2 regions of the Faecalibacterium sp. PGM34 genome follow, and region 2 is predicted to be linked to the other one. Evidence: riboswitches for the same ligand, from Rfam matches in the RefSeq annotation. Region 2 holds a riboswitch; the other holds the start of a gene.
What was found. A riboswitch is a leader RNA that binds a small molecule or an ion and turns the genes downstream of it on or off. The one in region 2 is predicted to bind thiamine pyrophosphate.

Region 1 (4,209 bases), 290 kb from region 2:
AGCGGAAACGGCATTGCCTACGGTGGTGACCGTGCTCCTTCTCCCAAGATGCAGGAGGTCAAGTTCTGCTATCAGAACATCGCCGTTTCCATCGACAATTCTGGATTTGAAGTCTGGAATAAGAACCTGTTCACCTCTACGGGTGCTTTCGACTGCGTTGCTCTGCTGCACCGTGATGGAAAGCTGTATCAGCAGCAGAAACTGACCAATATTGATGTTGCTCCCGAAGAGCGTTCCAGCTTCCCGCTGCCGTTTATGGTCCCTGCGCTCCCCGGTGAATATGCAGTGACCATCAGCTTCCGTTTGAAGGAGGACACCAGCTGGGCAAAGAAAGGTCATGAAGTCGCCTTTGGACAGGGTGTGATCGCTGTGGTTCGTTCCATTCCCAGCAAGAAGGTCACGCCGTTTACCGTTACGCACGGTACACACAACATCGGTGTCCGTGGTGAGAATTTCGATGTTTTGTTCTCCGATCTGAACGGCGGTCTGACTTCCTACCGCTATGCCGGCAAGGAGATGATTCAGGAGATCCCCCGACCCAACTTCTGGCGCGCCCCCACCGACAACGACTGCGGCAACAACATGGGCGGCGTTCGCGGTCAGTGGAAGCTGGCAAGTCTGTACGCTACCGCCAAGGGCATCGGCAAGGAGATCCCGTCTGTTCATGGCGGCACCATCCTCCAGAACCCCACCTGCGAGGTGGAAGCCGACAGCGTGGTCGTGACCTATCTCTACAACCTCCAGACCAGCCCCGCAGCAGCGTGCAGCCTGCAGTACCGTGTGTTCGGTGATGGCCGCATCCAGACCACCCTGCACTATGACCCGGTGGAAGGACTTGCAGCAATGCCGGAGTTCGGCGTACTGTTCAAGATCGACGCTGACTACGACACGGTGGAGTGGTACGGAAACGGCCCTGCGGAGACCTACTGGGATCGTCAGCATGGTGCAAAGCTGGGCATTTACCAGAACAAGGTCGCAGACAACATGGCACAGTACCTTGTGCCGCAGGAGTGCGGTGCAAAGACCGCTGTGCGCTGGGCAAAGGTAGTGGACCGCAAGGGTCGCGGGCTGCTGTTTACCGCAGAGGCCGCAAAGCCCATGTTCTTCTCTGCGCTGCCCTACACCCCCCATGAAATGGAGAGTGCCAAGCACCCCTACGAGCTGCCCCCGGTCCATTACACGGTGATTCGTGCCATCGGCGAGCAGATGGGCGTTGGCGGCGATGACAGCTGGGGTGCCAATGTCCACCCGGAGTATATTCCTGATGTGACCAAGCCTGTGGAGTTCACCTTTACGTTCCGTGGCATCTGATGATTGCCCGCAAATGAGGTGTTCTCTGTGAAAAAAGCCAAAGATGCAGCAGCCTGCTGAAAAACCGAGCGGCAAACATTCCTTTTTGAAAACGGTGTAAAGTCAAAAATTGGAGGTTATATAGGAACCGCCTGCAAAAGCCTGAAAACGGTGCAGGCGAAGCAATGCAGCCCCCAAAAAGCCAGCTTCAGCAAAAAGAAAAGCACCACACATTTCTGTGTAGTGCTTTTTTCTGGTGGAGATTACCGGGATCGAACCGGTGACCTCTTGCATGCCATGCAAGCGCTCTCCCAGCTGAGCTAAACCCCCAGATGTCTTGCCTTGTGCCTGACGACGTGTGTAATTATACCAGCCGTAGGGGCGCTTGTCAACAGTTTTTTGAAAAATTTTTGCGGCAAAAGATCCCCGCAGGGCGTGTGCCCGGCGGGGATCGGGAAGCGGGGGAAAGCTCTTTTTAGAAAAACTACGCCTTAGCGTGCCTGACGGTCGAAGATCTGCGGGGCCACACGGCACAGCAGCACAGCTGCCACCATGGTGAGCAGGGTCTCGGGCAGCATATAGCTGCCGTTGTAGGTCAGGCTGTAAGTCCATGCGGCCAGACCATCGCTCAGGTTACCCCAGACCAGCACGCCGGACAAAAAGCTGCACATAAAGCGCAGGAAACCGGCAGCAAAGGTGCCCACGGCCACGCCCACGGTGCGGTTCTTGAAGGGGCGGGCGAACAGCTCGGCCAGACCCAGTGCCATAAAGGCCAGCACATAGTCCAGCAGCACCTCACCGAGGAAGTAGAGGAAGGTGGAGGCGGGAGGAGGGTAGAAGCCCATGATCATCTGCAGGCAGGAGTTCACGAAACCGGTGAACAGACCCCACTTTGCGCCGTGGCGGAAGGACACCAGCACAAAGGGCAGCATGCTCAGCAGGGTAATGCTGCCGCCGTTGGGCATGGTGAAGAACTTGATGTTGGAAAGCACCGTGCCAATGGCGATCATCAGGGCGCATTCCACCAGAATACGGGTCTTGGAATAGGTTTTGGACATGATGAAAAGATTCCTCTCTCATAGTAGTACACAAAAACAAAATGCGCCTGCCGACAGCAGACGCATGGAGGTTTGTTGAACGTACCGGACAGTTCCGCAAACTCCCTACGCCGGCATTGCCCGGATCAGGTAAAGGGTACTCCGCGCGATGCGGATCTCAGCCTTACGGCGCCCCTGTTTTTATGTCCGCCCACAGTATACGCGCCGGGGGACAAAAAGTCAAGCCCGCAGACATAATCCGCCCCGGCGGTGCGTATGTTATACCATTGCAAAGCTGGAACGCAGGGAGGCGGGATATGAAAGCCGATCCGGAACAGCGTGCCGTGCAGCTGGGCGAATATATTGCCGCCCACAACGCCACGGTGCGGGCAGCGGCGGCTGCGTTCGGGTGCAGCAAGTCCACCGTGCACAAGGACGTTGCCGTGCGGCTGCGCAGCATCAGCCCTGCGCTGTACGGGCAGGTGCGTGCCGTGCTGGCCCGCAACAAGGCCGAGCGCCATCTGCGGGGCGGGGCTGCCACCCGGCGCAGATACAGCCGCCGCTAAAGCCAAAAAAGACCGCTGCGCCGTGCAGCGGTCTTTTTTGGCTGGGACGTTCTTGAATGGCCGCCGCGCTGCTTTGGCCATATTCGGCGGAAAACATAATTATAATTTGTGGTTCAAAAACGTCTGCGGACGTTTTTGAACCACTTTTTCATAGGGGACGCAAAAAACAGCTATTTTATCCCCCGGTGTGGAACTGCTGCAAGGCACCTTTTTCCAACCGGCTTACCTGTGCCTGACTGATGCCGATCTCCTGCGCCACCTCCATCTGGGTCTTGCCGCGCAGATACCGCAGCTCCATAATGCGCTTTTCCCGGGGCGAAAGGGCGGCTACCGTATCGCGGAACTGCAACCCGCTGATCCAGCTTTCCTCGCTGTCCGGGTCGCGCACCTGATCGATCACATACATCGCATCGCCGCCGTCGGTGTACACCGGCTCGTCAAGGCTGAGCGGCTCCACTACCGATTCCAGCGCGGCGGTCACATCGCGCCGGGCAAGGCCCGCTGCGGCGGCAATTTCGTCCATGGTGGGCTCGCGCCCCAGCTGCTTTTCCAGCGTTTCCCGCGCCTGCATGGCGCGGTAGGCGGTGTCGCGCAGGGTGCGGCTTACCCGCAAGGCATTGTTGTCCCGCAGGAACCGCCGGATCTCCCCAATGATCATGGGCACGCCGTAGGTGGAGAACCGCACCGGCTGCGCGGGGTCAAAGTTGTCGATGGCTTTGATCAGCCCGATGCACCCCACCTGAAACAGATCGTCCAGATTCTCGCCCCGCTGGGCAAACCGCTGCACCACGCTGAGCACCAGCCGCAGATTGCCTTCCACCATCCGCGCCCGGGCAGCCTTATCCCCGGCGTGGGCAAGGGTGAGCAGCTGCCGCTTTTCCGCTTCGGTCAGCACGGGCAGCTGCCCTGTGTTCACACCGCATAGCTCCACCTTGTTGTACATCCAAACGCCCCCGGTCTTTTAGCTTTACCGGAAGTATGGCTCTGTGCGCCGGGCGCTATGCGTGGAAAAAATTGAGCGCCCCTCCGCAAAAGAGGGGCGCATTATAGACAAACCTGTAATTTTATGGTATGCTGTGACTGGCGGTGCAAGCCGTCCATCAGGCGCTGTGCCCACAAACGCAGGCGGCTAGCTCCTTACCGGTACCTGAGTGCCGGGTAAGAGCGAATTTTTTTCTTTGAAATCTCGATTCTCCCCGGACGCTTAAGGGCGGGAAGGGGGGATGCGTCATGACATTTGAACAGGTCGTATTGCTGCTCACGCTGCTCGGCGGAGCAATCTACATCACCTTTCAGATCACATGGACTGTATCACA
Region 2 (4,209 bases):
CTTACTTTATGATCTGCTCCGAAAGGGCGCGCAGCTCCCGACACTCGGCCTCGATGTCCTTTGCGGCAAAGATGGCGCTTACCAGCGCCACACCGTCCACGCCGGTGCCCTTGAGCTGCAGGATGTTCTCCTTGTGGATGCCGCCAATGGCTACCACCGGCACATCCACGGCGTTGCAGATGTCCAGCAGGGTCTGCCGGGGCATCTCGCTTACGTCCGTCTTGGTGTGGGTGGCGAACACCGCGCCCACGCCAAGATAATCCGCGCCGTGCGCCACAGCGTCCAGCGCTTCCTGTACCGTGTGGGCGGAAACGCCGATCATCACGCCCTCGCCCACGCGCTGGCGTACCTGTGCGGCAGCCATATCGTCCTGTCCCACATGGATGCCCTCGGCGTGGCACTGCAAGGCCACCTCCACGTTATCGTTGATGAACAGCGGCACACCGTACTGCTGGCACAGGGCGTGGATCTGGATGGCTTCCTGCAAAAAATCTGCATCGCCCAGCTGCTTTTCCCGTAGCTGCACACAGGTGGCACCGCCCTTCAGGGCACTTTCCACCTGCTGATACAAGGTCTGCTCGCCCACCCATGCGCGGTCGGTCACTGCGTACAGGAGCATGGTGTGTTTATCGCACTTCATAGTTTGCGCCTTTCTCCAGCTGTTCGGGGGTCATGTTGTAAATGGCATCAATGATGTAATTGCGGTAGGTGGCGTTGCCATCCTGCGGGGTGAGCCGCCGGTGGGCGATCTCACCCGCCAGACCCATGGCGCACACCGCTGCAGCGGCAGCCTCCAGCGGATGGCCGGGATTGGCGGTGACAAAGGCTGCCGTCAGGGCAGAAAGCTGGCAGCCCGTGCCGGTGATGCTGCTCATCATGGCGTTGCCGTTGCGGATGCAGTAGGCCTTTTGTGCATCGGCCACGATGTCAATGGCGCCGGTAATGGCCACCACCGCGCCGGTGCGGGCGGCAAAGGCTTTGGCAAAGGCCACGGCGCTGTCCAGATTTTCCTCGGTCACCTTGTCGGCTACGTCTGCATCCACGCCCTTGGTGGTGCCTGCACCGGAGGCAAGGGTCTTGATCTCCGAGATGTTGCCACGGATCACCGTGAACTGTACCTCCCGCAGCAGACGGAAGGCGGTGTCGGTGCGCAGACGGGAAGCACCGGCACCCACCGGATCCAGTACCACAGGGTGTCCCAGCTGGTTAGCTTTTTTGCCCGCCAGCAGCATACTGGTGACGGTGCGGCTGTTCAGCGTGCCGATGTTGATATTCAGCCCGCCGCAGATGGCGGTGATCTCCTCCACCTCGGCGGCATCATCGGCCATGATGGGGGAAGCACCGCAGGCCAGCACCATGTTGGCGCAGTCGTTCACGGTGACGTAGTTGGTAATGTTGTGGATCAGCGGGCAGCGGCTGCGCAGGTTTTCAAAGGCGGTCTTGAGCATTCTGGCCACCTCTGCTCAGGAAAGGCTGTTCTGCATGGAGCGCAGAGCACCGGAGCGCTGCAGGCTGAACACCACAGCACCGGCGATCACCGCACCCACGGCGGTGGAGATGAGGAAGGGCACGATGTAGGCGTAGAAAGCGATATCCGCAGCGCTCTTGCCCATCAGGAAGATGGCCACGGGCCATGCGCACAGGCCGCCCAGAATGCTGGTGCCGAACACCTCACCTACCACGGTGGCGATCAGGTTTTTGGTCTTGTGGTATGCAAGGCCGCACAGCAGCGCACCGAACATACTGCCGGGGAAGGCCATCAGACTGCCCAGACCCAGCAGGTTGCGCAGCAGGGAAGCCACAAAGGCTACGCCCACGCCCCACCAGGGCCCCAGCAGAACAGCGCACAGCACGTTGACCATGTGCTGCACCGGGGCGCACTTGCTGCCGAACATGGGAAAGCTGAATACGCTGCCCACCACGCACAGGGCACAGAACATACCGGCGAGGGCAAGCTTTTTGACAGAGAGATTCTTCATGATAAATTGGCTCCTTTTCAACCATCTGCGGCAGCGCAGGACGAACACCGGCGCTCCCGCAACAAAACAGCCCGTGCCCGCGAAAGGCGGGAGCAGGTACGGAAGGTGCGGTCGAAGCTTACTGGCTTCCTCTCACGCCGGAACACGGCTTCCCATCGCTGCATTCATCCAAGGCTCAGGGCGCTCCCCCTCAGTCGGCTGCGGAACCTCCGCAGAGGGACAAAAAAACAGGAGGAGCCTGGCGCGGCTCCTCCTGCAAAAAATCATAAAGGGTATGACTTCCTACGGCGGCATTATCCGCATCAGGTAAAAGGGTCGAAGCTTGCTATACTTCCTCTCAGCCCGCTGCACGAGCTCCCCTGTGTTTGATTGTGACTGTATTCTACACCTCTTTCCCCAAAAATGCAAGAGGGAAGGGGACGATTTGGAATGCGCGGGCAGGTGAAATGATTTTGAATGCGCTCCGCGTTGCTCTGCGCATAGATAGCGGAATTATGATTTTAATTTGCATTTCAGCCAAGCCTGCGGGCTTGGCTGAAATGCTTTTTTCACAGGAGGGGGCGTAGCGGTCAACTGCATTTGCAATTCAGACCGCCCTTTAACTATTGCAGCCCCTCTCGTGAAAATGGCGTTGTCGCACTCCGCAGAGTGCGACAAACGCGAAATAAAAATAATCTTTCCTCTGAAGATGCGCAGAGCAACGCGGAGCGCATTTTCAATCATTAAACTGTTTCATTATAAACCAAAGCCGCCGTGCAGGGGTCTGCGCGGCGGCTTTGGTCACAGAAAGGAGAATAATATGAAAAAGCAGAAAAAGTCGGGTTAACCCATGGTCACCTGCACTGTTACCTCAGTACCGGCGGCAGCCAGCGGCAGAACATTGCCGGAGATGGCCTTGCCGTCCACGGTAACGGCCTTGATGCCGTGCTGCACCCCGGCGGCGTTATCCACCGTAATGTGGTACACCGCACCGCGGAAGCGGCGGGTCACGGCGAAACCGGACAGGGTGTGGGGGATGCAGGGGTCTACCTTCAGGCCGTCCAAAGTGGGCTGGATGCCCAGAATGTACTGGCTGATGTTGAAGAAGGTCCATGCCGCCGTGCCGGTCAGCCAGCTGTTTTTGGCTTCACCAAAGGTGGGGGCATCCTTACCGGCTACCATCTGGCTGTAAACGTAGGGCTCGGTGCGGTGGATCTCGGAGATGTCCTCGATATAGGCGGGGCAGGTCTTGCGGTACACTGCAAAGGCGCGGTCGCCGTGGCCAAGCGTTGCTTCGGCGCAGCTGATCCACGGGTTGTTGTGGCAGAAGATACCGGCGTTCTCCTTGTATCCCGGAGGATAGCTGGAGATCTCACCCAGATTCAGCTGGTAGCTGGTGTAAGCAGGCTGCAGCAGCACCACGCCGTATTTGGTGTCCAGCCGCTCCTCCACGCTGGCAAGCGCCTGCGCGGCCTGTCCGCTCTCCTTGCCGATACCGGCCATGACGCACATACCCTGCGGCTCAATGAAGATCTGACCCTCGGTGCACTCCTTGCTGCCGATAGGCTTGCCGAAAGCATCGTAGGCACGGCGGAACCATGCGCCGTCCCAACCGGCGGTCAGGGTGGCCTGCTCTACGGCATCAATGCTCTTGCGGGCGGCAGCGGCTTCCTCGGTCAGGTTCAAATGGTCGCACAGCTGGGCGTATTCGTGGCCGTACTTGACGAACATACCGGCAATGAAAACGCTTTCGGCCACGGGGCGCTCGCTGGGGCCGGTGATCTGGAAGCTCTCGCCCGGGTGCTCGGAGAAGCAGTTCAGGTTCAGGCAGTCGTTCCAGTCGGCGCGGCCGATCAGCGGCAGGCCGTGGGGGCCCAGATGGGTGCAGGTAAAGTTGAAGCTGCGGCGCAGGTGCTCCATCAGGGGCTGCGCCTTGGTGGCGTCGTTATCAAAGGGTACCTGCTCTTCCAGAATGGACCAGTCGCCGGTCTCCCGCAGGTAGGCGGCGGTACCGGCAATGAGCCACAGCGGGTCATCGTTGAAGCCGGTGCCGATATCCCGGTTGCCCTTTTTGGTCAGGGGCTGGTACTGGTGGTAGGCGCTGCCGTCCTCAAACTGGGTGGCGGCGATATCCAGAATGCGCTCCCGGGCGCGGGAGGGGATGATATGCACAAAGCCCAGCAGGTCCTGACAGCTGTCCCGGAAGCCCATGCCGCGTCCGGTGCCGCTTTCGTAGTAGCTGGCAGAGCGG

Region 1: another riboswitch for thiamine pyrophosphate. It lies ahead of thiT (energy-coupled thiamine transporter ThiT); the one in region 2 lies ahead of thiW (energy coupling factor transporter S component ThiW).

The regions. Positions count from the first base shown of each region.
Region 1 covers NZ_CM136898.1:1,601,619-1,605,827, forward strand. The annotation lists gene lacZ (beta-galactosidase, LacZ type) at 1-1,311, shown strand, start outside; tRNA gene ACXPUX_RS07540 (tRNA-Ala) at 1,545-1,620, opposite strand; gene thiT (energy-coupled thiamine transporter ThiT) at 1,782-2,348, opposite strand; TPP riboswitch at 2,434-2,534, opposite strand; gene ACXPUX_RS07550 (sporulation transcriptional regulator SpoIIID) at 2,645-2,893, shown strand; gene sigG (RNA polymerase sporulation sigma factor SigG) at 3,069-3,836, opposite strand.
Region 2 covers NZ_CM136898.1:1,315,478-1,319,686, forward strand. The annotation lists gene thiE (thiamine phosphate synthase) at 2-640, opposite strand; gene thiM (hydroxyethylthiazole kinase) at 627-1,448, opposite strand; gene thiW (energy coupling factor transporter S component ThiW) at 1,464-1,979, opposite strand; TPP riboswitch at 2,242-2,350, opposite strand; gene ACXPUX_RS06180 (hypothetical protein) at 2,472-2,702, opposite strand; gene ACXPUX_RS06185 (GH36-type glycosyl hydrolase domain-containing protein) at 2,802-4,209, opposite strand, start outside.